Regions from separate parts of the Janthinobacterium svalbardense genome, predicted to be linked through region 2. Evidence: predicted binding sites of a transcription regulator. Region 2 holds the regulator's gene; each other region holds the start of a gene.
What was found. Region 2 encodes sigma-54, which starts transcription at its own class of promoters, with help from an activator protein. Its sites were predicted from a motif close to TGGCANGNAANCTGCTTT; they were not measured.

Region 1: a site for sigma-54 is predicted at 2,734-2,751, ahead of prpB (methylisocitrate lyase). Genes of this name have one in related genera too.
Region 3: a site for sigma-54 is predicted at 4,122-4,139, ahead of CNX70_RS04630 (TorF family putative porin). Genes of this name have one in related genera too.
Region 4: a site for sigma-54 is predicted at 3,640-3,657, ahead of CNX70_RS27745 (beta-propeller fold lactonase family protein). Genes of this name have one in related genera too.

What each region holds. Positions count from the first base shown of each region.
Region 1 covers NZ_CP023422.1:4,277,442-4,283,203, reverse strand. Annotated here, with positions in the region: gene CNX70_RS18845 (T6SS effector phospholipase Tle3 domain-containing protein) at 1-701, opposite strand, end outside; gene CNX70_RS18840 (MBL fold metallo-hydrolase) at 843-1,700, opposite strand; gene CNX70_RS18835 (hypothetical protein) at 1,866-2,102, shown strand; gene CNX70_RS18830 (hypothetical protein) at 2,226-2,474, shown strand; gene prpB (methylisocitrate lyase) at 2,814-3,701, shown strand; gene prpC (bifunctional 2-methylcitrate synthase/citrate synthase) at 3,777-4,931, shown strand; gene acnD (Fe/S-dependent 2-methylisocitrate dehydratase AcnD) at 4,955-5,762, shown strand, end outside.
Region 2 covers NZ_CP023422.1:843,609-849,370, reverse strand. Annotated here, with positions in the region: gene rapZ (RNase adapter RapZ) at 1-775, shown strand, start outside; gene CNX70_RS03690 (enoyl-CoA hydratase/isomerase family protein) at 776-1,861, opposite strand; gene hpf (ribosome hibernation-promoting factor, HPF/YfiA family) at 1,997-2,359, opposite strand; gene CNX70_RS03680 (RNA polymerase factor sigma-54) at 2,429-3,907, opposite strand; gene lptB (LPS export ABC transporter ATP-binding protein) at 3,912-4,667, opposite strand; gene lptA (lipopolysaccharide transport periplasmic protein LptA) at 4,667-5,230, opposite strand; gene lptC (LPS export ABC transporter periplasmic protein LptC) at 5,256-5,762, opposite strand, start outside.
Region 3 covers NZ_CP023422.1:1,056,408-1,062,169, reverse strand. Annotated here, with positions in the region: gene gshA (glutamate--cysteine ligase) at 1-1,172, opposite strand, end outside; gene CNX70_RS04640 (ammonium transporter) at 1,377-2,912, opposite strand; gene CNX70_RS04635 (P-II family nitrogen regulator) at 2,924-3,262, opposite strand; gene CNX70_RS04630 (TorF family putative porin) at 3,274-4,041, opposite strand; gene CNX70_RS04625 (accessory factor UbiK family protein) at 4,311-4,559, shown strand; gene CNX70_RS04620 (YifB family Mg chelatase-like AAA ATPase) at 4,671-5,762, shown strand, end outside.
Region 4 covers NZ_CP023422.1:6,233,191-6,238,952, forward strand. Annotated here, with positions in the region: gene CNX70_RS27730 (PQQ-dependent methanol/ethanol family dehydrogenase) at 1-335, opposite strand, end outside; gene CNX70_RS27735 (DUF779 domain-containing protein) at 401-790, opposite strand; gene adh (aldehyde dehydrogenase) at 844-2,364, opposite strand; gene CNX70_RS27745 (beta-propeller fold lactonase family protein) at 2,619-3,575, opposite strand; gene CNX70_RS27750 (TonB-dependent receptor family protein) at 3,780-5,762, shown strand, end outside.

The DNA of each region.
Region 1 (5,762 bases), 2.8 Mb from region 2:
ATGGCCACCATATTGCCCTGGCTATGGCAGACGATGGTGACGGGTGCATCGTGCTGGCAAGCGCGTATCGATTGTACGAGACGCGCCAGGCGCCACGCGGCGAACACAAAATACGGGCGCGGCGGGCAGGCATACACTTGCCGGTCATTCGTCGGGTTCATGTGCTGGATATGCATCCACAGGAACAATTCTTCCGACAAACCCTGGCCCCACAGGTCAGGCAGGGCGCTGCAGCCGTTGGCGAACGGCCCGCCGCCCCAGTAATTCTTTTCGTTGAGATAGATGCCGTCGCCGAATGCCTGCAACTCTTCGCCGTTGGCCTTGTAGCCCCAGCGAAAGCGGATCACGGGCGAATTGGCATCGTCCGCCTGCAGAAAGGTGGTGGCGTTGCGCTTGGGATTGAGGAAACCGTCATCCGTCAATTCGCGCGCGTATGTCGCAGCCTGCATCTGCCCGGCGGCCGGGCCAGGTATCGCCAGGTCATCATCGCGGCGTTTCAGGCGGGCATTCAGTCCGTCGCACAGGCCTTGTTCCGCCTGCTCATACCATTCACCGTCGGAATTGACGCCGTGCACAAAGATGATGATGCCGGGACGCGGCAGGCGCGTGACGGCCTTGAGCAGCGCATGGCTGAACAAGGTCGTGCCTTCGGCTTCGGCGAGCAGGATGCAATTATTGTCGAGCGTAGGGTCGGGCGACATGCGGGCGCTCCGTCAGCGTCAAGCAGGAAAAGGCGGCGCCAAAGTGAACTCAGGCAATCTGCACTGTATGCGGATTGCCTGAGGTGGGACTTGCGTGGTGTCAAGAAAGGCGGTGCGAGGGGCGGGGAGTGCCCGAGGCAATCAGATCGCGTTCAGCGGTATTTTGAGGTAGCGCACGCCGTTGTCTTCCGGCTCGGGCAGCTTGCCCGCGTTGATGTTGACCTGGATGGCGGGCAGGATCAGGGTCGGCATGTCCAGCGTGGCGTCGCGGCCCGTGCGCATGGCCACGAACTGTTCTTCCGTGATGCCGTCGCGCAAGTGGATGTTGCTGGCGCGCTGTTCGGCCACCGTCACTTCCCAGCGCGGCGCGCGGCCGTTGGGCGGGTAGTCGTGGCACATGAACAGCCGCGTTTGCGGCGGCAGCGCCAGCAGGCGCCGCACGGAGCGGTACAGCAGGGACGCGGAGCCGCCTGGAAAGTCGCAGCGGGCCGAACCCACGTCCGGCATGAACAGGGTGTCGCCGACGAAGACGGCGTCGCCGATCTGGTAAGCCAGGTCGGCCGGCGTGTGGCCGGGCACGTGCAGCGCGCGCACTTCCAACTTACCAATATGAAACACCTGGTCGGGCGCGAACAGCTGGTTGAACTGCGAGCCGTCGGCCCTGGCGCCGTCCTGGTGGTAGACGGCGGCGAACGCCTGCTGCACCGTCTGGATGGCGGCACCGATGGCCACGTCGCCGCCCAGCTGCTGTTGCAGGTAGGGCGCGGCGGACAGGTGATCGGCATGCGCGTGGGTTTCCAGCAGCCAGCGGCACTGCAAGCCGTGTTCGCGCACGAAGGCGATCACTTTGTCGGCCGAGGTGGTCGAGGTGCGGCCCGCCTTCGGGTCGTAGTCGAGCACGGAATCGATGATGGCGCAGTCCTGGCCATCGGCCTCATACACCACATAGGTGACGGTGGCGGTGGCGGGATCGAAGAAAGCTTGGATTTGTGGGGTCATCGCGGCGGCAAAGTACGGACAGGGAAGGGCATTATATCGCCAGAGTACGCTAAAAAAATGCTGAGAATTGACCTTTGGCATGCGAAAAACAGATAAGGAGTGCGCGGCAGTCGTGCGCACCCTGGCGCTTGCAGCGTGGTAACCTCATCCTACAAGGAGAAATTCATGAACGATAATACTGCACGCAGCGAACAATACCGCGGTTTTACGATTTCGGTGACCCCGCAAAAGGACAACGACGATTTATGGGATTTTACCTACCACCTGCAGCGCGAGGGCGAGAGCGCGGCGCAAGCGATCACGCGTAGCCGCACCTTGGGCGGCTACGCGGCGCCCGAAACGGCTTGCACGGCCGGGATAGAAGTGGCCAGGACGGAAGTGGATAATCTGCTGCGCCCTTGAACCAAGGTAAATCGTTTAGCCCGAAAGTCAGCCTGACCGCGCGCTGGCGCCTGAAACACGTCGCTAGCGGCCGCGCTTCATGCTACGATTTCCATTATTGAGTCAGTCACAAGGAGGCACCCCATGGAAAACAGTTCTAAAATTCACTATAAGGGCTGGGAAATTGTTCCCCTGGCCGTGCCCACTACCGATGGCAAATGGTCGGCCAGTTGCGACATCGAACGCGCCACCGCGGAAGGCCTGGAAGTATTCGAAGGCTCGACCATGCAATTCGTGCGCGACGACGAGGATGGCGCCATTGCCGCCGCCTGCGAAGAAGCCGTGCGCCAGATCGACAACATCATCGCCAACCCGCTGGTGCGGCTGGCTTAGCTCCTGCATTTCCAGCAAACCTGCAGCCGGCGCCCGCCGGCTTTTTTTATGGTGCGCCCGGCGTTCCGCCCGGTGGCAGCCTGCTCTGTTTCATGTTTCAATGTTTCAAATGGAATGATTGAAACATATTTGAAACATCATTGACATGCATCGTGACATGGCTGTTCCCTTGCGTGACACTGCACGCCATGCCGATACATGGCCGCTTCCCCCTGATCTCACTGCGTACTGGCGTACTTTCCGGGTGGACGCGCGGCCCTGGCACGGCATTTGCAATAGTGATGCTCATAGCAAGTCCATGAAACATTCGGGACGACCCGAATCCCATAAGGTGAACACATGACTCAATACTCCGCAGGTGCCGCATTCCGCAAGGCCGTCCAGGAAGAATCCCCGTTGCAAGTCGTCGGCGCCATCAACGCCAACCACGCCTTGCTGGCCAAGCGCGCCGGTTATAAAGCCATCTATTTGTCCGGCGGCGGTGTCGCGGCCGGCTCGCTGGGCTTGCCCGACCTGGGCATTTCCAGCCTGGACGACGTGCTGACCGATATCCGCCGCATCACCGACGTGTGCGACCTGCCGCTGCTGGTCGATGCCGACACGGGCTTCGGTTCGTCCGCCTTCAACGTGGCGCGCACCGTGAAATCGATGATCAAGTTCGGCGCTGCCGGCCTGCACATCGAAGACCAGGTGGGCGCCAAGCGCTGCGGCCACCGTCCGGGCAAGGAAATCGTCAGCAAGGAAGAAATGGTGGACCGCATCAAGGCGGCCGTCGATGCGCGCACGGACCCGAACTTCGTCATCATGGCGCGCACCGATGCGCTGGCCGTCGATGGCCTGGAAGCGGCACTGGAACGCGCTGTCGCCTGCGTCGAAGCGGGTGCCGACATGATCTTCCCGGAAGCCATCACGGACCTGGACATGTATGCCACGTTCGCCAAGGCCGTCAACGTGCCTATCCTGGCCAACATCACGGAATTTGGTTCCACGCCGCTGTTCACGCTGGACGAATTGCGCAGCGCCCACGTGGGCCTGGCCCTGTATCCGCTGTCGGCTTTCCGCGCCATGAACAAGGCGGCCGACAACGTCTACCGCGCCCTGCGCCGCGACGGCACGCAAAAAAATGTCGTCGACACCATGCAGACGCGCATGGAGCTGTATGAATCGATCAATTACCACGACTTCGAGCAAAAGCTCGATGCGCTGTTCGCCGCGCAAAAGAAGTAAGCACCTATACAAGAGCGGGCCTTGGGAGGCCCAAGCCCGCCGCACTGGACTGACAATCATCTTCTGGAGAACACTATGACCGCACCGCAAGTCGCTACTTTCAAGCCTAAAAAATCCGTCGCCCTGTCCGGCGTTACTGCCGGCAATACGGCGCTGTGCTCGGTCGGTAAGACCGGCAACGATTTGCACTACCGCGGCTATGACATCCTGGACGTGGCCGACAGCTGCGAGTTCGAGGAAATCGCCTACCTGCTGGTGCACGGCAAGCTGCCGACCGCCGCCGAATTGAAAGGCTACAAAGCCAAGCTGAAATCCCTGCGCGGCTTGCCGTCGGCTGTCAAGTCGGCCCTGGAAGCGCTGCCGGCCGCCGCCCACCCGATGGACGTGATGCGCACGGGCGTGTCCGTGCTGGGCTGCACCCTGCCGGAAAAAGACGACCATAACGCGCCGGGCGCGCGCGACATCGCCGACCGCCTGATGGCGTCGTTCGGCTCCATGCTGCTGTACTGGTACCACTACAGCCATAACGGCAAGCGCATTGAAGTGGAAACGGACGACGACTCGATCGGCGGCCACTTCCTGCACCTGCTGCATGGCGAAAAACCGTCGGCGTCGTGGGAAAAAGCCATGCACACGTCCTTGATCCTGTACGCGGAACACGAATTCAACGCCTCGACCTTCACCAGCCGCGTCATCGCCGGCACGGGTTCGGACATCCATTCGGCCATCACGGGCGCCATCGGCGCGCTGCGCGGCCCGAAACACGGCGGCGCGAACGAAGTGGCGCTGGACATCCAGAAACGCTACGACAACGCCGATGAAGCGGAAGCGGACATCCGCGAACGCGTCGCCAACAAGGAAGTGGTGATCGGCTTCGGCCACCCCGTGTACACGATTTCGGACCCGCGCAATAAAGTCATCAAGGAAGTGGCGCGCAATCTGTCGCAGGAAGCCGGTTCGACAAAAATGTTCGACATCGCCGAGCGCCTGGAATCGGTGATGTGGGAAATCAAGAACATGTTCCCGAACCTGGACTGGTTCTCGGCCGTGTCGTACCACATGATGGGCGTGCCGACGGCGATGTTCACGCCGCTGTTCGTCATTTCGCGCACCTCGGGCTGGGCCGCCCACATCATCGAACAGCGCATCGATAACAAGATCATCCGCCCGAGCGCCAACTACGTGGGCCCGGAAGACCTGGAATTCGTGCCGATCAAGGACCGCAAATAATGAGCACTGCAATGACTACCCCGATGAATACGCTGCACCGCAAGCCCTTGCCGGGCACCCAGCTAGACTACTTCGACACGCGCGCCGCCGTCGATGCGATCCAGCCAGGCGCCTACGCCACTTTGCCCTATACCTCGCGCGTACTGGCCGAAAACCTTGTGCGCCGCTGCGACCCTGCCACCCTGAACGCCTCGCTGAGCCAGTTCATCGAACGCCGCCGCGACCTGGACTTTCCATGGTTCCCGGCCCGCGTCGTCTGCCATGACATCCTGGGCCAGACGGCCCTGGTCGATCTGGCCGGCCTGCGCGACGCCATCGCGGCCCAGGGCGGCGACCCGGCCCTGGTCAACCCCGTCGTGCCGACGCAGCTGGTGGTCGACCACTCGCTGGCCGTCGAATGCGGTGGTTTTGACCCCGACGCCTTCGCCAAGAACCGCGCCATCGAAGACCGCCGCAACGAAGACCGTTTCGACTTCATCGACTGGACCAAGAAAGCCTTTAAAAACGTCGACGTGATCCCGCCAGGCAACGGCATCCTGCACCAGATCAATCTGGAGCGCATGTCGCCCGTGATCCAGGTGCAAAATGGCGTCGCCTATCCCGATACCCTGGTGGGCACGGATTCGCACACGCCGATGGTCGATGCGCTGGGCGTGATCGCCATCGGGGTGGGTGGCCTGGAAGCGGAAAGCGTGATGCTGGGCCGCGCCTCTTGGATGCGCCTGCCCGACATCATCGGCGTCAAGCTGACGGGCAAACCGCAGCCGGGCATCACGGCCACCGATACCGTGCTGGCGCTGACGGAATTTTTGCGCAAGCAGAAGGTCGTCT
Region 2 (5,762 bases):
CAACCTGCCACCGGCCTTGCTGCCCAGCCTGGTGCAAACCTTGCTCGACGAAGGCACACCGCAACTGGCCGTCGCCGTCGATGCGCGCAGCGCCGAGTCGCTGGCCAGCCTGCCGCACAATGTGGCCCTGCTGCGCGACCAGGGGCACGACGTCAAGGTGATGTTCCTCACGGCCACCACGCATTCGCTGGTGGCGCGCTTCTCGGAAACGCGGCGCAGCCATCCGCTGTCGCACGAATTGCGTCCGAACCAGAACCCCGCCAGCCGCCGTACCCTGATCGAATGCATCTCGGAAGAACGCGAGCGCCTGTCGACCATCGAACAGCTGGGCCATGTGATCGATACCTCGGAACTGAGCGCCAATAAATTGCGCGCCTGGATCAAGGATATCGTCGCCTCCGAACGCGCGCCGCTGACCCTGTTCTTCGAATCGTTCGCCTTCAAGCTGGGCGTGCCGCTGGACGCCGATTTCGTCTTCGATGTGCGGGCCTTGCCGAATCCCTATTACGACCTCGCGCTGCGTCCGCTCGACGGACGCGATGCGCCCGTGATCGCCTTCCTCGACGCGCAACCGAGCGCGCTGGAACTGCTGGCCGACATCCGCGCCTTCATCGAGAAATGGTTGCCATCATTCAAATCCGACAACCGCAGCTACCTGACGGTGGCGCTCGGTTGCACGGGCGGCCAGCACCGCTCCGTGTACATGGCGGAACGGCTGGCGCAATACTTCGGCCCCAACGAAAGAGTCGTGCTGCGCCACCGCGAGCGCGCTTAATCAGTTGAGGTGGCGCAGCGGATGCGCCGTGGCCGGCCAGACGGGCGCAAAGAACCGCGCCACCATGGCTGCATCGACCTGGTCCAGGCTGGCGGGGTTCCAGCGTGGCGCATTGTCCTTGTCGACCACCAGCGCGCGCACGCCTTCCAGCACTTCGCCATGCGCGAAATTGTGGCGCACCACGCTGCGCTCCAGGCGCAGGCAGTCGGCCACGCCCAGGTGGGCACCGCGCTGCAGCAATTCCATGGTAACCGACATCATCAGCGGCGAACGCAAACGCATGGCCGCCAGCGCCTTGCCTGCGAACGCGCTGTCGTCCTGCGCCAGCGAGGCCATGATGGCGGCCACGGAAGGGGCGCCGAAATGGCGGTCCAGCGCCGCGCGCGCCGTGGCCAAAGGAGAAGCCCCCGCCTCGGCCTGGAACGGTGCCGCCAGCGCCTTGATGGCCACCGGCAAGGCCTCGCCCGGCGTCGATTCGAACAGCGCCAGCAGCGCCCCCATCTGCGCCTCGGGCAGATAGACATCGGCCAGCCCCGTGTACAGGGCATCGGCCGCGTTGATCGTCAAGCCCGTCAAGCCCAGGTACAGGCCCAGCTGGCCGGCCAGGCGGGACAGAAAATAACTGCCACCCACGTCCGGGAACAAGCCGATATTGACTTCCGGCATGGCCATGCGCGTGCGGCCCGTGACGATGCGCAAGCGATTGCCGGGCCCGGCTTGCGCCACGCCCATGCCGCCACCCATGACCACGCCATCCATCACGGCGATATACGGTTTCGGGTAGAAATGAATGACATGATTTAAGGCGTATTCTTCCGTAAAGAAATCTTCCAGCAATGCACTGCCGCCTTGCGGCGTAGCCAGGCCCGCATCATAAAAGAAACGGATATCGCCACCGGCGCACAGGGCTTTTTCGCTGCTGGAACGGATCACGACGGCGTCCACCTGCGGATCGTCGCGCCAGGCCAGCAAGACGGCACTCAGGGCGCGCACCATCTCCAGCGACAGGGAGTTGAAGGCTTTCGGACGGTCGAGCACGATGTGCCCGGTGCGGTTGCGGATGGAGGTCTGGACGAAGTCGCTCATGGCAGGCAGGAAAGAAGTGAAAGTGCCAACATTTTAGCGCCTGCGCGGGGAACATTGCGTTCGACAGGTACGGGCGCAAAAAAGGGCGCAAGATGTGCGCCCTTAGTTGATCACAACTGCTGGAAGCGGGTGGCCTTAAACGGCGACGACGGCGTCTTCCTCGGAGTTGTCTGGCAGATGCTTGATCGCCTCTTTACCGTGCCCTTGCACTTTGGTTTTGTACTTCATCACTTGCCTGTCCAGCTTGTCGATCAGGGTATCGATTGCGGCATACAGGTCGTGCGCCAGGCTTTCCACATAGACTGTTTTGCCACTCAGACGCAGGTTGACTTCGGCCTTTTGACGTTTTTCTTTCTCTTTGAGGTTATCCACGGTCAGAATCACGGCGATATCGATAACTTGATCGAAATGACGTTTCACGCGCTCCAGCTTCGTTTGTACGTATTCACGGATGGCTGGTGTCACTTCGAGATGATGTCCGCTGATGGTGAGATTCATACACACTCCTAAAGATGATCGGGTTCGTGCGGTCCATCCTATCCGGCCCGCAGAGGAACCGAAAAAAACTTACAAACACTTACGCAGGCTCACTGGCGGAATTTTCAACGCTTCCCGGTATTTGGCAACAGTACGTCGCGCAATCACCATGCCTTGTTCCCCCAGCATGTCCGCAATCTTACTGTCGGATAAAGGATTTTTAGGGTCTTCTGCTCCTGTCAGTTGCACGATCAATGCCCGTATCGCCGTCGATGATGCTTCGCCCCCCGCTTCGGTGGCGACGTGGCTACCAAAGAAATATTTCAACTCAAACATGCCATGCGGGGTCAGCATGTACTTTTGGGTTGTTACCCGCGAGATAGTACTCTCGTGTAAACCCAGTGTATCAGCTATTTCACGGAGCACAAGGGGGCGCATGGCAACGGCCCCATGCGAGAAAAAGTTCTTTTGTCTTTCTACTATCGCCTGCGCCACACGCAGGATCGTGTCGAAACGCTGGCGCATATTCTTGATCAGCCACTTGGCTTCCTGCAATTGCGCGCCCATGGCGCCCTCGCCCTTGCCCTGCTTGAGCAAGTTGGCGTACATGGCATTGACGCGCAGGCGCGGCATGACGTCGTTGTTCAGGGTGACTTGCCAGCCATTGCGCGCGCGCTTGACGACGACATCGGGCACCACGTAATCGGACACATCCGAGGCGAACACGGCGCCCGGATGCGGATTGCACTGGCGAATCACCGTCTGCGCTTCACGCAAGTCTTCCTCGTCGCAATCGAGGGCTTTTTTCAGCTTGTTGAAATCGCGCTGGGCAAACCAGGCCAGGTGCTTTTCCACGATGACGAGGGCCATGCGCCGCGTCACCATGGCGACGTGCGGCAAGCGCTTGATTTGCAGCGCCAGGCATTCGGACGCGTTGCGCGCACCCACGCCGGGCGGATCGAAACTTTGCAGCAGGGACAAGGCCGTACGCATCTCGTCGGCGTCGATTTCCAGCTCTTCCGGCAGGCGCGCCAGGATGTCGTCGAGCGACTCTTCCAGGTAGCCATTGTCGTCGAGCGCGTCGATGATCAGCTCGACCAGCGCGCGGTCGCGCAATTCGAGCACCGTCACGCGCATCTGCTCCATCAAGTGCTCGCGCAGGGTGCAGTGATGGGCCTCCAATTGCGGACGCGAATCTTCGTCGTCGGGCGCCTTGCCCCGGCTCGCCTCGCTCCAGTCGCTGTCGCCACCATCCGCGGCGGCCGGGCTGTCGCCCGCTTCGCCGTCAAAGGTTTCTGCTTCGGCCGGCGCCGCGGGCGCATCCTGGCCTGGCGGCTGGGGCGGTGCTTCGGCCGGCGCGGCCGTGGAACTCAGGGCCCCGTCGGACAGCAGGCGCAGCGAATGGTCGAGCGGATCGTCGAGGCGCTCGAGCAAGGGATTGTCCGTCAGCAGTTGCTCTAGTTCCTGGTGTAATTCCAGGGTAGACAATTGCAACAGGCGTATCGATTGCTGCAACTGCGGCGTCAGTGCCAGGTGCTGCGAAGTGCGCAGCTGCAATGATTGTTTCATTGGCTCACATGCGGAAGTGTTCGCCCAGATAGACCCGGCGTACCGACTCGTTCGCGATGATGTCGTCGGGGCGTCCCGACGCCAGCACCGAGCCCTGGTTGATGATGTAGGCACGGTCGCAAATACCCAGCGTCTCGCGCACATTATGGTCGGTGATCAGCACGCCGATATTGCGCTCCTTCAAGAAGCGCACGATGCGCTGGATCTCGATCACGGCGATGGGGTCGACACCGGCGAACGGTTCGTCGAGCAGCACGAAACGCGGGTCGGTGGCCAGCGCGCGGGCGATTTCCACACGGCGCCGCTCGCCGCCCGACAGGGACAGCGCCTGGTTCTCGCGCAACTTTTCAATTTGCAAGTCGGCCAGCAATTTATCCAGGCGCTCCTCGATCTCGGCCTTCTTCAGGGGACGGCCTTCGACGGTCTGGATTTCCAGCACGGCGCGGATATTGTCTTCCACCGTCAGCTTGCGGAAGACGGACGCTTCCTGTGGCAGATACGACAGGCCCATCTGCGCGCGGCGGTGGATCGGCAGGCGGGAAATATCCACGCCGCTGATATCGATGGTGCCGCCATCGGACGGCACCAGACCGACGATCATGTAGAACGAGGTGGTCTTGCCGGCGCCGTTCGGGCCCAGCAAACCCACCACTTCGCCGCATTCGACTTGCAGCGAGACATCATGCACGACTTGCCGCTTGCCATAGGTTTTTTGCAGCCCGCGAACGATCAGGGTGCTGCCGCAACGAGTATTGTCCATTATTTCTTTCCTGGCGCGGGCGTGGCCGGTGCCTTGGGCTTCGGCTGGATCACCATGCGCACGCTGCCACCGTCCGGGGTGCTGGTGCCGCTGTCGGAATTTTCCATCGCAAACACTTCCTTGCGGCTGTCATACGAGATGAAGGCGCCATTGGCCACGTCGGTCACTTTCGTGCCTTCCAGGCGCGTCAGCTTGGCCCTGGAAAACAGCTTCACCACTTCCGTCTTGTTGTCGTATTCCACGCGCTCCGCTTCGCCTTCCACCCACAGGTCGCCCGCGCCATCGCGCTTCTGGCGGAAGGTGGCCAGCTTGCCGGGATCGGCCCAGAAAGTGATGAACTGGTAGCCTTGCGGATCTTCCGTGATCAGGGCCCGGCCCGCCTTCATGGTCAGGGTGCCCTTGACCAGCACCACGTCGCCCGTCAGGGTGCGAATCTGCTTGACGTCATCGACATGGCCGCTGCGTGCCGTGATGACGGCTTCCTTCTCGGAATCGGCCTTCTCGGCATGCGCCACGCCCATCATGGCCAGAGAAAATACGGTCAACAGCAAGATGTTCTTCATAGTATGGTTTCCTTGTTTCATTCTGTCATTTTGCCGCCGCGGCCGGGCGCGGTTTCGGCGGGAGGACCATGCGCAGCGCATTCTGCACTTCCACCACGCCGGTGGCGTTATTGGCCTTCATGCCGATGCCATTGAGGCGCGAGGTGCCCGTCAGGATATCGACAGGCACGTCCGTTTCCATTCTTTCCTCGTCCGGGAATACCGTCAGCGCTTCCGTCTTGACCGTCAGGTTCTGCGCCTTCGGACTGGCCGCGCGGTCGATCACGACATTGCGGTGCAGTTGCAGCCGGGTATTGTCCTGGTCGATATGCGCCAGTTCCGCATTCATGTTCATCGGCGGCATGCCTGGCGTGAGCTTGCGCACGAAAGGCTGGTCGATATCGGAAGAATCGTCCAGCGGATAATGCGTGAGCTTGGTGCCCGACACGATATAGCTGGGCTTGCCCGTCAAGTCCATGCGCACCAGGCTGAAATTGGTGATGAAATAGTCGGGCTCATCCTGATGCTTGCTGGCCGTGATGTCCTGGGCATT
Region 3 (5,762 bases), 210 kb from region 2:
TCCGGCACGGCATGCTGCTGGGCAAACGCCAGCGGCACGTACTGCGAGCCGGGCGCGTTCAGGTTCTGGTCCACGCCACGCTCCGCGTGCACGCGGTAGAAGCCGCCCACCACATAGCGGTCGATCATGTAGACGACGGGCTCGGCCACCGCATCCTTGATGCTCTCGAAGGTCGGCACGCCTTCCTGGATGATCACGTCGGTTACCAGCTGGCCATCCTTGACGATCGACATTTTTTCGCGCTGCTTGCGCGACAAGTCGCGCACTTCGCTGGCGTCGCGCACCGTCATGATGCCCGTGCCATACGTGCCCGCATCGGGCTTGACGATGACAAACGGCTTTTCCTTGATGCCGTATTCCTTGTATTTCTTGCGGATCTTGGCCAGCAGCACGTCGACGCTGGCGGCCAGCGCATCTTCGCCCTCGCCTTCCTGGAAGTTGACGTCGCTGCACTTGGCGTGAAAGGGGTTGAGCATCCACGGGTCGACATCGATCATCTTGCCGAATTTTTTCACCACTTCATCGTAGGCCGTGTAGTGGTTGCTCTTGCGGCGCAAGGCCCAGCCCGCGTGCAAGGGCGGCAGCAGGCTTTGTTCATGAATATTTTGCAAGATATCGGGTATGCCGTCCGACAAGTCGTTATTCAGCAAAATCGTGCACGGGTCGAAATCCTTCAAGCCCAGGCGGCGGCCGTTGTTCAGGCGCACGAGCGGCTCGATGACGAGCATGTTGCCATCTGGCAACGCCAATGGCGTCGGCTGGGTGATCTCGGGCGACCATGAGCCCAGGCGTACGTGCAGGCCCGTCTGGCGGAAGATCTGCATCAATCGCGCCACGTTTTGCAGGTATTGCGGCGTGGTGTTGTGCAATTCCGGCACCATCAGCAGGTTGCGGGCGTCCGGACAATACTTGTCGATGGCGGCCATGGCCGCCTGTACGGACAGGGGCAGCATTTCCGTGGCCAGGTTATGAAAACCGCCAGGGAACAGATTGGTGTCGACGGGCGCCAGTTTGTAGCCCGCGTTACGCAAGTCTACCGAGCAATAAAAGGGTGGCGTATGTTCTTGCCACTCCATGCGAAACCAGCGCTCAATGGCCGGCGTCGCGGCCAGAATCTTTTTTTCGAGGTCGAGCAGCGGTCCGGTCAGGGCCGTGACGAGATGGGGAACCATAGTTACATCCTTAAATTATGTGCAGTATTCAAAAAAGCACACAGAACTGCTGACTATATTACCGTGTAAGTACCCCAAATCGGGGCAAAAGCCTTGTTTTAAAGACCTTTTCCATTCGCACAACGAAAAAAAGGCACCTCAATGAGGCGCCTTTTCCAGCCAGACATGCCGCGCCGGGGCGCTGGCATGCCATATTGCCATCATTTAACCATGATATGCCTGCTCGCCATGGCTGGTGATATCGAGGCCTTCGCGCTCCTCTTCTTCCGGTACGCGCAGGCCGATGACGATGTCGACCAGTTTATAGGCGATGACGGAAACCACGGCCGACCAGATGATGGTGGTGCCGACCGCTTGCGCCTGCACCCACACCTGATGGCCGATCGAGTACGGGTCAGCCGACATCTTGTTGGTGACGTAGTCGAAGATGCCTTGACCGCCCAGTTGTGGTGCAGCAAACACACCCGTCAGCAAGGCACCCAGGATGCCGCCCACGCCATGCACGCCGAACACGTCGAGCGAATCATCGGCGCCGATCAGGCGTTTCAGGCCATTCACGCCCCACAGGCAGATGACACCGGCCAGCAAGCCGATGACCAGGCCACCCATCGGGCCGACAAAGCCGGCTGCCGGGGTGATCGCCACCAGGCCGGCTACGGCGCCGGACGCGCCACCGAGCATCGATGGCTTGCCTTTGCTGATCCACTCGCCAAATACCCACGACAGGGTGGCGGCGGCAGTGGCCAGCAAGGTGTTGACGAAAGCCAGGGCCGCCACGTCGCCCGCTTCCAGCGAGGAACCGGCATTGAAACCGAACCAGCCCACCCACAGCAAGGATGCGCCTATCATGGTCATCGTCAGCGAGTGCGGCGCCATCGATTCACGGCCGTAACCGACGCGCTTGCCGATCATGACGGCGCCTACCAGGCCGGCAACGGCGGCGTTGATGTGCACCACGGTGCCGCCGGCAAAGTCCAGCGCGCCTTTTTGCCAGATCCAGCCAGCCTTCAGGGCTTCGCTGGCCGAGGTGGCGGCGTTGGTGATCAGGTCAGGACCGGTCCAGAACCACACCATGTGGGCCGCTGGCAGGTAGGCAAACGTGAACCACAGCACGACGAAGGCCAGCACGGCGGCAAACTTGGCGCGCTCGGCAAAGGCGCCGACGATCAGTGCGCAGGTGATGGCGGCAAACGTGCCCTGGAAAGCCACGAAGACGAACTCGGGAATGACGACGCCCTTGCTGAAGGTGGCGGCGGCGGCAAACGTGCCCTTGGCCGGATCCCAGATACCGTTCAGGAACAGGCGGTCGAAGCCACCGAAGAAGGCGGTTTTTTCCGTGAAGGCGATCGAATAGCCGTAGATGCACCACAGCACGATGACCAGCGCGAACACCATGAACACTTGCATCAGCACCGACAGCATGTTCTTCGAGCGCACCAGGCCGCCGTAGAACAGAGCCAGGCCGGGGATGGTCATCAAGATCACCAGCAAGGTGCTGATCATCATGAAGCTGGTATCGCCCTTGTTGGCGACGGGCGCGGCGACTGGCGCAGCAGCGGCCGGGGCCGGAGCGGCGGCAGCGGGGGCGGCGTCAGGCACCGGCGTCACGGCGGGCGCGGCGACGGCCGTGGTCGTGGCCGCCTCCGTCTTGGCGGGCGCATCGGCAAAGCTTGGCGTGGCGACGCCAAACGCACACAGGCAGGCTATCCCGGCGAGCAATTTTGTTATATTTTTATGCATCAATATTCCCCTTAGAGCGCTTCGTTGCCGGTTTCACCGGTACGGATGCGGATGACCTGTTCCAGGTTGTAGACGAAAATCTTGCCATCGCCGATTTTACCGGTACGCGCAGCACCTTCGATTGCTTCGATGGCCTGGTCGACAATGGCGTCATCGACGGCCGCTTCAATCTTGGTCTTTGGCAAGAAATCGACGACATACTCAGCCCCACGGTAGAGTTCCGTGTGACCTTTCTGGCGGCCGAACCCTTTCACTTCGGTGACGGTAATGCCTTGCACATTGATAGCCGACAAGGCTTCACGCACTTCGTCCAGTTTGAACGGTTTAATGATTGCGGTAATCATTTTCATGGCATTCTCGCTTAAAAGGTTTTGGACACGGTCAGCACGAGACCGGATTTCGCCAGGTTCTTGCCATTCGGTGCCAGCGACGTAATATTGGCTTTGACGTAAGCCAGGGCGACTGTTGCCATGCCAAAATCCTTGGTCACGCCGATCTTGTAATCGTTGTAGCTGAGGGAATCGTTATGCGCGACCTTCTGGCGGCCCACATGCAGGTTCAGCAGATAACCTTCGTACATATCGATATTCGCGCCCACATCGAGGTAGCCGCTGTTCTTGCTGTCGGCGACACCAAACAGATTGGTCGTCGAGTGCGAGTACTTGATATAGGCAGGCCCGTAGCCAAGTTGGCCGTACAGCTCGAAAGTGTTGGCATTGGTGCTCAGTCCATTCGAGGGATAGAAATAGTACAGGCCGCCCACATCATAGGTAAAATCCTTGCTGATCTCGCCCCGCTTGCCGCCGTAGATATCCCATTCCAGGTTGGTATCGCCGCCGCCATCCTTGATCCATTTGATGCTCGACAACCAGGTGCCCACATACAGGCCCGTCGGATTGTGGGTATAGTCGGCACCGCCGCTGATGGCAGGATCGAGACGGCTTTGCGACACTCCACGGTAACGATAGTCGCTGGTCAGCGCCACGTTGTAGCTCACCACGTTATCAGGTACGGCTTCGGCCACAGCAGGTGCTGCCACTGCATCCTGGGCCATGGCGCTGCCGCACACGGCGGTCATGGCCAGCGTCAACGCTGCTACTAAAGTCATGTTCTTGGAGAGATTCTTCATGGCGATTTCCTTTTATTGAACTTTTAAAGCGGTTGAGGTTTAAAATCTTGGCTGGAGATCACAAAGCGTTCATCACTTCTTTAGCAGAATACGTGCCAGCTCTCTTGCCACCTTGATAGGTGCATTTTCGTCCATACATACCCGGCAAGCCGCCAGGACTGCGGATACGGGCTGCTGAAGCACAATGGACCGCCCAGTTTCGCACCAGATTAACGCCGCTGTGCACCGCAATGGTGCGATGCACAGGCCGCACCATAAAAGGACTGACCATGGACATGAATACCTTCTTTAACGACTTGCAAGGCAAGATCCATCAAGCCATCGAAAACTCGCCAGCCAAGGATATCGAGAAAAACGTGAAATCGATGATGACCCAGGGCTTCGCCCGTCTCGATCTCGTCACGCGCGAGGAATTCGATATCCAGGCGCAAGTGCTGGCCAAGACCCGCGCCAAGCTCGATGCTTTGGAATTGCGTCTGATCGAACTGGAAACGCGCCTGAACGACCCAAAGGCATAAAGTACCGCCAGCAAGGTCGCGTTATACACGGCCTTGCTGGCATATCTCAAGCCTGACGGCGCTTCAAGCGCTAGACTGATCCTGACCGCGCTCGCGCCACAGGGGAGTCTGATGAGTCTGGCCGTCCTGAAAAGCCGCGCCCTGGCCGGCATGGAGGCACCCGAGGTAAGTGTCGAAGTCCACCTTGCCAATGGCTTGCCCTCGTTTACGATAGTTGGCCTGCCGGATACGGAAGTGAAGGAATCGCGCGACCGCGTCCGCGCCGCGCTGCAAAACTGCGGCTTTGAGATGCCGGCGCGGCGCATCACGGCCAATCTGGCGCCGGCGGACTTGCCCAAGGAATCGGGCCGCTTCGACTTGCCCATTGCGCTGGGCATCCTGGCCGCCTCCGGCCAGTTGCCAGATGAGCAATTACACCACTACGAATTCGCGGGCGAACTGTCACTGTCGGGGCAGCTACGTCCCATCCGCGGCGCACTGGCCATGACCTTTGCCATGCAGCGCAGCCAATCGGGCACACCACGCGCCTTCATCCTGCCGCAGGCGAACGCGGACGAGGCGGCGCTGGTCAGCGATGCCTGCATCTATCCCGCCCACAGCCTGCTCGAGGTCTGCGCGCATTTTGCCGCGCCCGCCAGCCAGACGGCCCTGCAACGCCATCAGCCTGTGCTGGCAGCGCACGCTTTTGCGTATCCCGACTTTGCCGATGTGCAGGGGCAGCAGCAGGCGCGACGCGCACTGGAGGTGGCCGCCGCAGGTGGCCACAACGTGCTGATGGTGGGGCCGCCTGGCGCGGGCAAGACCATGCTGGCCAGCCGGTTTCCCGGCGTGCTGCCGCCCATGAGCGATGCAGAGGCGCTGGAATCGGCCGCCGTGCATTCGCTGGGCGGCCACTTCAAGGTGGAACACTGGAAACGCCGCCCATATCGTGCCCCGCACCAGACGGCGTCCGGCGTGGCCCTGGTGGGCGGCGGCAACGTGCCGCGCCCAGGAGAAATCTCGCTGGCGCACTGCGGTGTGTTGTTTCTCGATGAAATCGCCGAATTCCAGCGCCGGGTCCTCGATGTCTTGCGCCAACCCATGGAATCGGGCGTCATCAGCATTTCGCGTGCGGCCCGCCAGGCCGAGTTTCCTGCCCGCTTTCAGTTGATCGCCGCCATGAATCCCTGCCCGTGCGGCTATCTGGGCCACGCTTCCGGCCGT
Region 4 (5,762 bases), 880 kb from region 2:
AGCTTGGCGCCCGTTTTCAAGTCGACAGCAAAGATGCGCGAGTACGATGCCGTGACGAACATCTTGCCGTTATGAATCAGCGGCTGCGATTCCTGGCCCCGTTGTTTTTCGCCGCCAAACGAGAACGACCAGGCCGGCACCAGCTTGGCCACGGTCTTGTCATTGATCTGCGTCAACGGCGAATAGCGCTGCCCCTGCGTGCCCATGCCAAACGACAGCACGCTGGCCGGATTCTTCGCCGTGTTGTCGAGCATGGCATTGGTGACATTGCCCACGTCGGCCGCCTGGACCAACGAGGCCAAGGATGCCAACCCCAAACCGACGACGATCCCCATGATTTTTTTCTGCACAATCATCTCCCTCTGTTTTATTAGTATGTGTATGTATTCAGTGTTACTGCTCAGGTCTTGCGGTGCTCATGCGGCTGGGCATGCAACAGCGCGCACTCTTCATCGGTGAACAGGCGCGAGCGCGTCAGGAAGCGCTTGCCCGTGCCGTTGTCGAGTGAAAACATGCCGCCATTGCCATCGACCACATCGATAATCAACTGGGTATGCTCCCAGTACTCGAATTGCTCGAGTCCCATGTAAAACGGTGTGCCATTCAAGTTGCCGAGATAGATATCGGTATCGCTGACATCGAACTCGCCCAGCGCATAACACATGGGCGCACTGCCGTCGCAGCAGCCGCCCGACTGGAAAAACATCAGCGGGCCGTGACGCTGGCGCAACTTGTCCATCATTTCCAGCGCCGCATCGGTGGCGACCACCCGGGCAATTGCTGCACTCATGGCATCCTTTCTGCGCGCCGCCCCCGGCTAAGGGCGCGGCGCCTGTTGCCGGTTTAGAAGAAGCCCAGGGCTTTCGGGCTATAGCTCACCAGCAAGTTCTTCGTTTGCTGATAGTGGTCGAGCATCATCTTGTGGTTTTCACGGCCGATACCCGATTGCTTGTAACCGCCGAAAGCGGCGTGGGCTGGATACAGGTGGTAGCAATTGGTCCACACGCGGCCCGCCTGGATGGCGCGTCCCATGCGGAAGGCGCGCGAACCGTCACGCGTCCACAAGCCGGCACCCAGGCCGTACAAGGTATCGTTGGCAATCGCCAGCGCTTCGGCCTCATCCTTGAAGGTGGTCACGGACACGACGGGCCCGAAAATCTCTTCCTGGAAGATGCGCATCTTGTTGTTGCCCTTGAACACCGTCGGACGCACGTAGTAACCGCCCTCCAGGTCGCCTGCCTGCGTATGGCGCTCGCCGCCGGCCAGCACTTCTGCGCCTTCCTGGCGGCCGATGTCGAGGTAGGACAGGATTTTTTCCAGCTGCTCCTGCGACGCCTGGGCGCCGATCATGGTGCTGGCATCGAGCGGATTGCCCTGCTTGATGGCGGCCACGCGCTTCAAGGCCCGTTCGATGAATTTCTCGTAAATCGATTCCTGGATCAGCACGCGCGATGGGCAGGTGCACACCTCGCCCTGGTTCAGCGCAAACATGGTGAAGCCTTCCAGGCACTTGTCGAAATAATCATCATCGGCATCCATCACATCTTCAAAGAAGATGTTTGGCGACTTGCCGCCCAGCTCCAGGGTGACGGGAATCAGGTTTTGCGCGGCATACCCCATGATCAGGCGGCCCGTGCCCGTTTCACCCGTAAAGGCGATCTTGGCGATGCGCTTGCTCGACGCCAACGGCTTGCCCGCTTCCAGGCCGAAACCGTTGATGATGTTCAACACGCCCGGTGGCAGCAAGTCGCCGATCAGCTCGATCAACACCATGATGGAGGCGGGGGTCTGCTCGGCCGGTTTCAAGACCACGCAATTGCCGGCGGCCAGGGCTGGCGCCAGTTTCCAGACGGCCATCAGAATCGGGAAATTCCACGGAATGATCTGGCCCACGACACCCAGCGGCTCATGGTAGTGATAGGCATAGGTTTCCGCGTCGATTTGCGCGACGGAACCTTCCTGCGCGCGGATGCAGCCGGCGAAGTAACGGAAATGGTCGATGGCCAGCGGAATGTCGGCATTCATCGTTTCACGGATCGGCTTGCCGTTGTCGATGGTTTCCGCCGTGGCGATCAGGCTCAGGTTCTGTTCGATGCGGTCGGCGATGCGGTTCAGGATATTGGCGCGCTCGGCAGGTGAAGTCTTGCCCCAGGCATCCTTGGCGGCATGCGCGGCGTCCAGCGCCAACTCGACATCTTCCGCCGTGGAACGGGCGATTTCGCAAAACGGCAAGCCCGTGATGGGCGTGATGTTAGGAAAGTATTCACCTTTTACTGGTGCAACGAATTTGCCGCCGATGTAATTGTCATAGCGTTGTTTGAAGGGATTGGCTACGCCCAGTTTGCTGATGTCTGCGAGATTCATGTCGTCCTCTATCGGGTTAATTAGAATGGAATTGCTTTAATTAAAATCAAACGTCCTGGTACAGATGGGGTGAGTACACGGAGTCTTCCGCAAATGCCGTGCCAGCTCGTCGTCCCCCTACCCAACTTAGCGGGTTTTACCTCTCTTGCAAGGGCATGGTGGCCATATCGGCGGGTTCGATTGCTGCCGTAGCGCGCCATCGCCGCTGCACAATGGAACAGGTGTACCAGACTGGAACACCTGTTCCAGCCTGCTTAGCGGATCACCACGCCCCATGGCAATTCACCTACGGCAATATCGGCCACCTTGCGCGCGCTGGCCGTGTCGATGACGGACACGCTGTTCGAGCGGCCATTGGCCACGTACAGCTTGCTGCCGTCTGGCGTGATGGCCATGTTCCACGGGCGTTTGCCGACGGCAATGGTGGCCGTCACCTTGTTGCTGGCCGTATCGATCACCATCACCGTGCCGTCCGTGCCGTTCGAGACATACACCTGCTTGCCGCCAGGGTGGACGGCGATGCCGTTGGCATTCTTGCCCGCTGGAATGGTGGCGATCGCCTTGCGCGCGGCCATGTCGATCACATACACGGCGTTGACCAGTTCGCATGCCACGTAGGCGCGGCCGGAGTCCGGACTGAAACCGATGCCGCGCGGACGCAGACCCACGGCGATGGAAGCAACCTGGCGGCGTTGCGCCACATCAATGACATCGACTTGCTCGGCCTCTTCCGCACTGACCAGCAGCCAGCGCCCATCCGGGCTGAACACGGCATGTTCCGGGTTACGCCCTTGCACCTTGATATCGGCGAGCAAGACGCCCGTCTGACCATCGAGCAAGGTCACGCTATTGTTTTCCTCGACGGCCACGGCCACGTAACGACCGTCCGGCGAAGCGCTGACGCCTTCGGGCGACTTGCCCAGCGCCACCGTGCGCACGGGCGTGCCGCTCGCGTTGTCGATCAGCAACAAAGCGCTACTGGCGGCATCGGTGACAAACAATTGCCGTCCGGTGGGGTCGGCGGCGATGCCACGCGGCCGCTTGCCTGCCGCGATCTGGCGCACCACCTGGTCGGTCGCCGTGTCGATCACGCTCAGGGTGCCCGATTTTTCATTGGGGACATAGGCAAAAGGAGCGGCCTGGAGAGCGCTGCTGGCAAGCACAGGCAGCAGCCAGCACACCTGGCGCAAGCGCGAGAAGAAGTTGGGCATAATCACCTTTTCAATGGCAAAACGAGGGGAAAGCGCGCGGTATCGGCGCATCTGAACATTGCTGCATGCAAACGCCGTGCCACTGACACGCGTATAATTTCAGCCCACCAATGGAGACATGGCAGGCATATTGCTTGATACAACTATGCAGACCTGCGCCGCTCACGCGCTCAAGCAGGCTTTTATTCACATTGGAGAACCCGCATGCAGCATCGTTTCCGCTTGAACACCATTGCCAGCCTGTTTGTCGCCGGCAGCGCCACCCTCGCCCCCCACGTTTTCGCCGCCGAGGCAGCTAATCTGGCCAACGGGCAACTCATGGATACGGTGGTCGTCAGCGGCAGCCGCATCGCCCACCCCAGCCAGGAAGTGCCGGCCTCGATCGACGTGGTCGACAGCGCCCGCATCCAGGATGGTCAAATCCGCGTCAACGCGTCGGAGGCGCTGGCCGCCGTGCCGGGCCTGGTTGTGCAGAACCGCCAGAACTACGCACAAGACTTGCAGATCTCGTCGCGCGGCTTCGGCGCCCGCTCGGCCTTCGGCGTGCGCGGCGTCAAACTGATCAGCGATGGCATTCCTGCCAGCATGCCCGACGGCCAAGGCCAGGCCGCCACCTTCAACCTCGATACGGCCGAGCGCATCGAAGTGCTGCGCGGACCGTTTTCTGCCATCTACGGCAACCATTCTGGCGGCGTGATCCAGCTGTTTTCCAAGGATGGGCAAAATCCCCCGTCCGTCGAGTTGAATGTGACGGGCGGCAGTTTCGGCACCAGCAAGGTGGACCTGACGGCACAAGGCCAGGCAGGCGGCATCGGCTACGTGCTAGACGGTTCGCGCTTCCGCACGGACGGCTTCCGCGACCACAGCGCCGCCACGCGCGAACAGGCGTTCGGCAAGATCACCGTCAAGCCCAATGCGGACAGCAAGCTGACCATCGTCGCCAACAGCCTGCACCAGGGCAACACGCAAGATCCGCTGGGCGCCACCTGGGCCACGTTTGCCGCCAACCCGCGTGCCGGCGAAATCGATGCGAGCGACACGCAAAACCCGAAACGCACCCTGGCCGAGCGCTACAACACGCGCAAGAGCATCGATCATCAGCAAATCGGCGCCACCTATGAACAAGCGTTTGGCGACGACCGCCTGCACGTGATGGTGTATGGCGGCAACCGCGATGTCATCCAGTACCAGGCTTTCACCAAGTTCCTGCAAAATCAAACTGTTAATGGAGTACTCAAACATTCGGGCGGCGTGGTCGATTTCCAGCGCCAGTTCTATGGCATCGACACCAACTGGCTGCACGTGAACCAGCTGGCTGGCGGCAAGCTGAGCACCACCATTGGCATCGATTACGGCCGCTCCAGCGATGACCGCACCGGCTATGAAAATTACATTGGTAATAGCTTTGGTGTAAAGGGCCAGCTGCGCCGCGACGAGCAGGATGTCGTCTCCAGCCTCGATCCGTATCTCCAGATGGAATGGCAAAGCGGGCCATGGCTGCTGAGCGCAGGTGTGCGCTACAGCAAAATGAAAGTGGAAGTTAACGACCATTTTCTCAGTAATGGCAACGACAGCGGCAGCCTGGAATTCAGCCACACGACACCGGTACTGGGCCTGCTGTATAAACTGACGCCGAACGTCAACGTGTACGCCAGCGCCGCGCGCGGCTTCGAAGCGCCTACCCTGAACGAATTGTTTTACTCGGGCGCGGGCAATGGATTCAATTTCAATCTGAAGCCTGCCACCAGCACCAACCTGGAAGCGGGCGTCAAGGCCAGCATCAATAGCAACACGCATGTGAATGCAGCCGTGTTCCAGATCAAGACGAATGACGAACTGGTAGTCGACAAGTCCAGCGGCGGGCGCACCAGCTATCGCAATGCGGGTAAAACCTTGCGCCAGGGTATGGAAGTGTCGCTGGATTCGAACCTGCCGTATGGCTTCACGGCAAAAGTGGCGCTCACCAGCCTGCACGCTGTGTACGACCAGGCCTTTGGTAGCGTGCGCGAAGGCAGCCGATTGCCGGGCGTACCCAGCGCCAACCTGTTCGCGGAACTGGCCTGGAAAGACACATTGGACCGTTTCGGCGCGGCGCTGGAAAGCGTGGCCAGCAACCAGGTCTACGCGGAAGACAGCAACAGCGAAAAGCCGGCGCCCGGCTACACGGTGTTCAATGCGCGCTTCAAC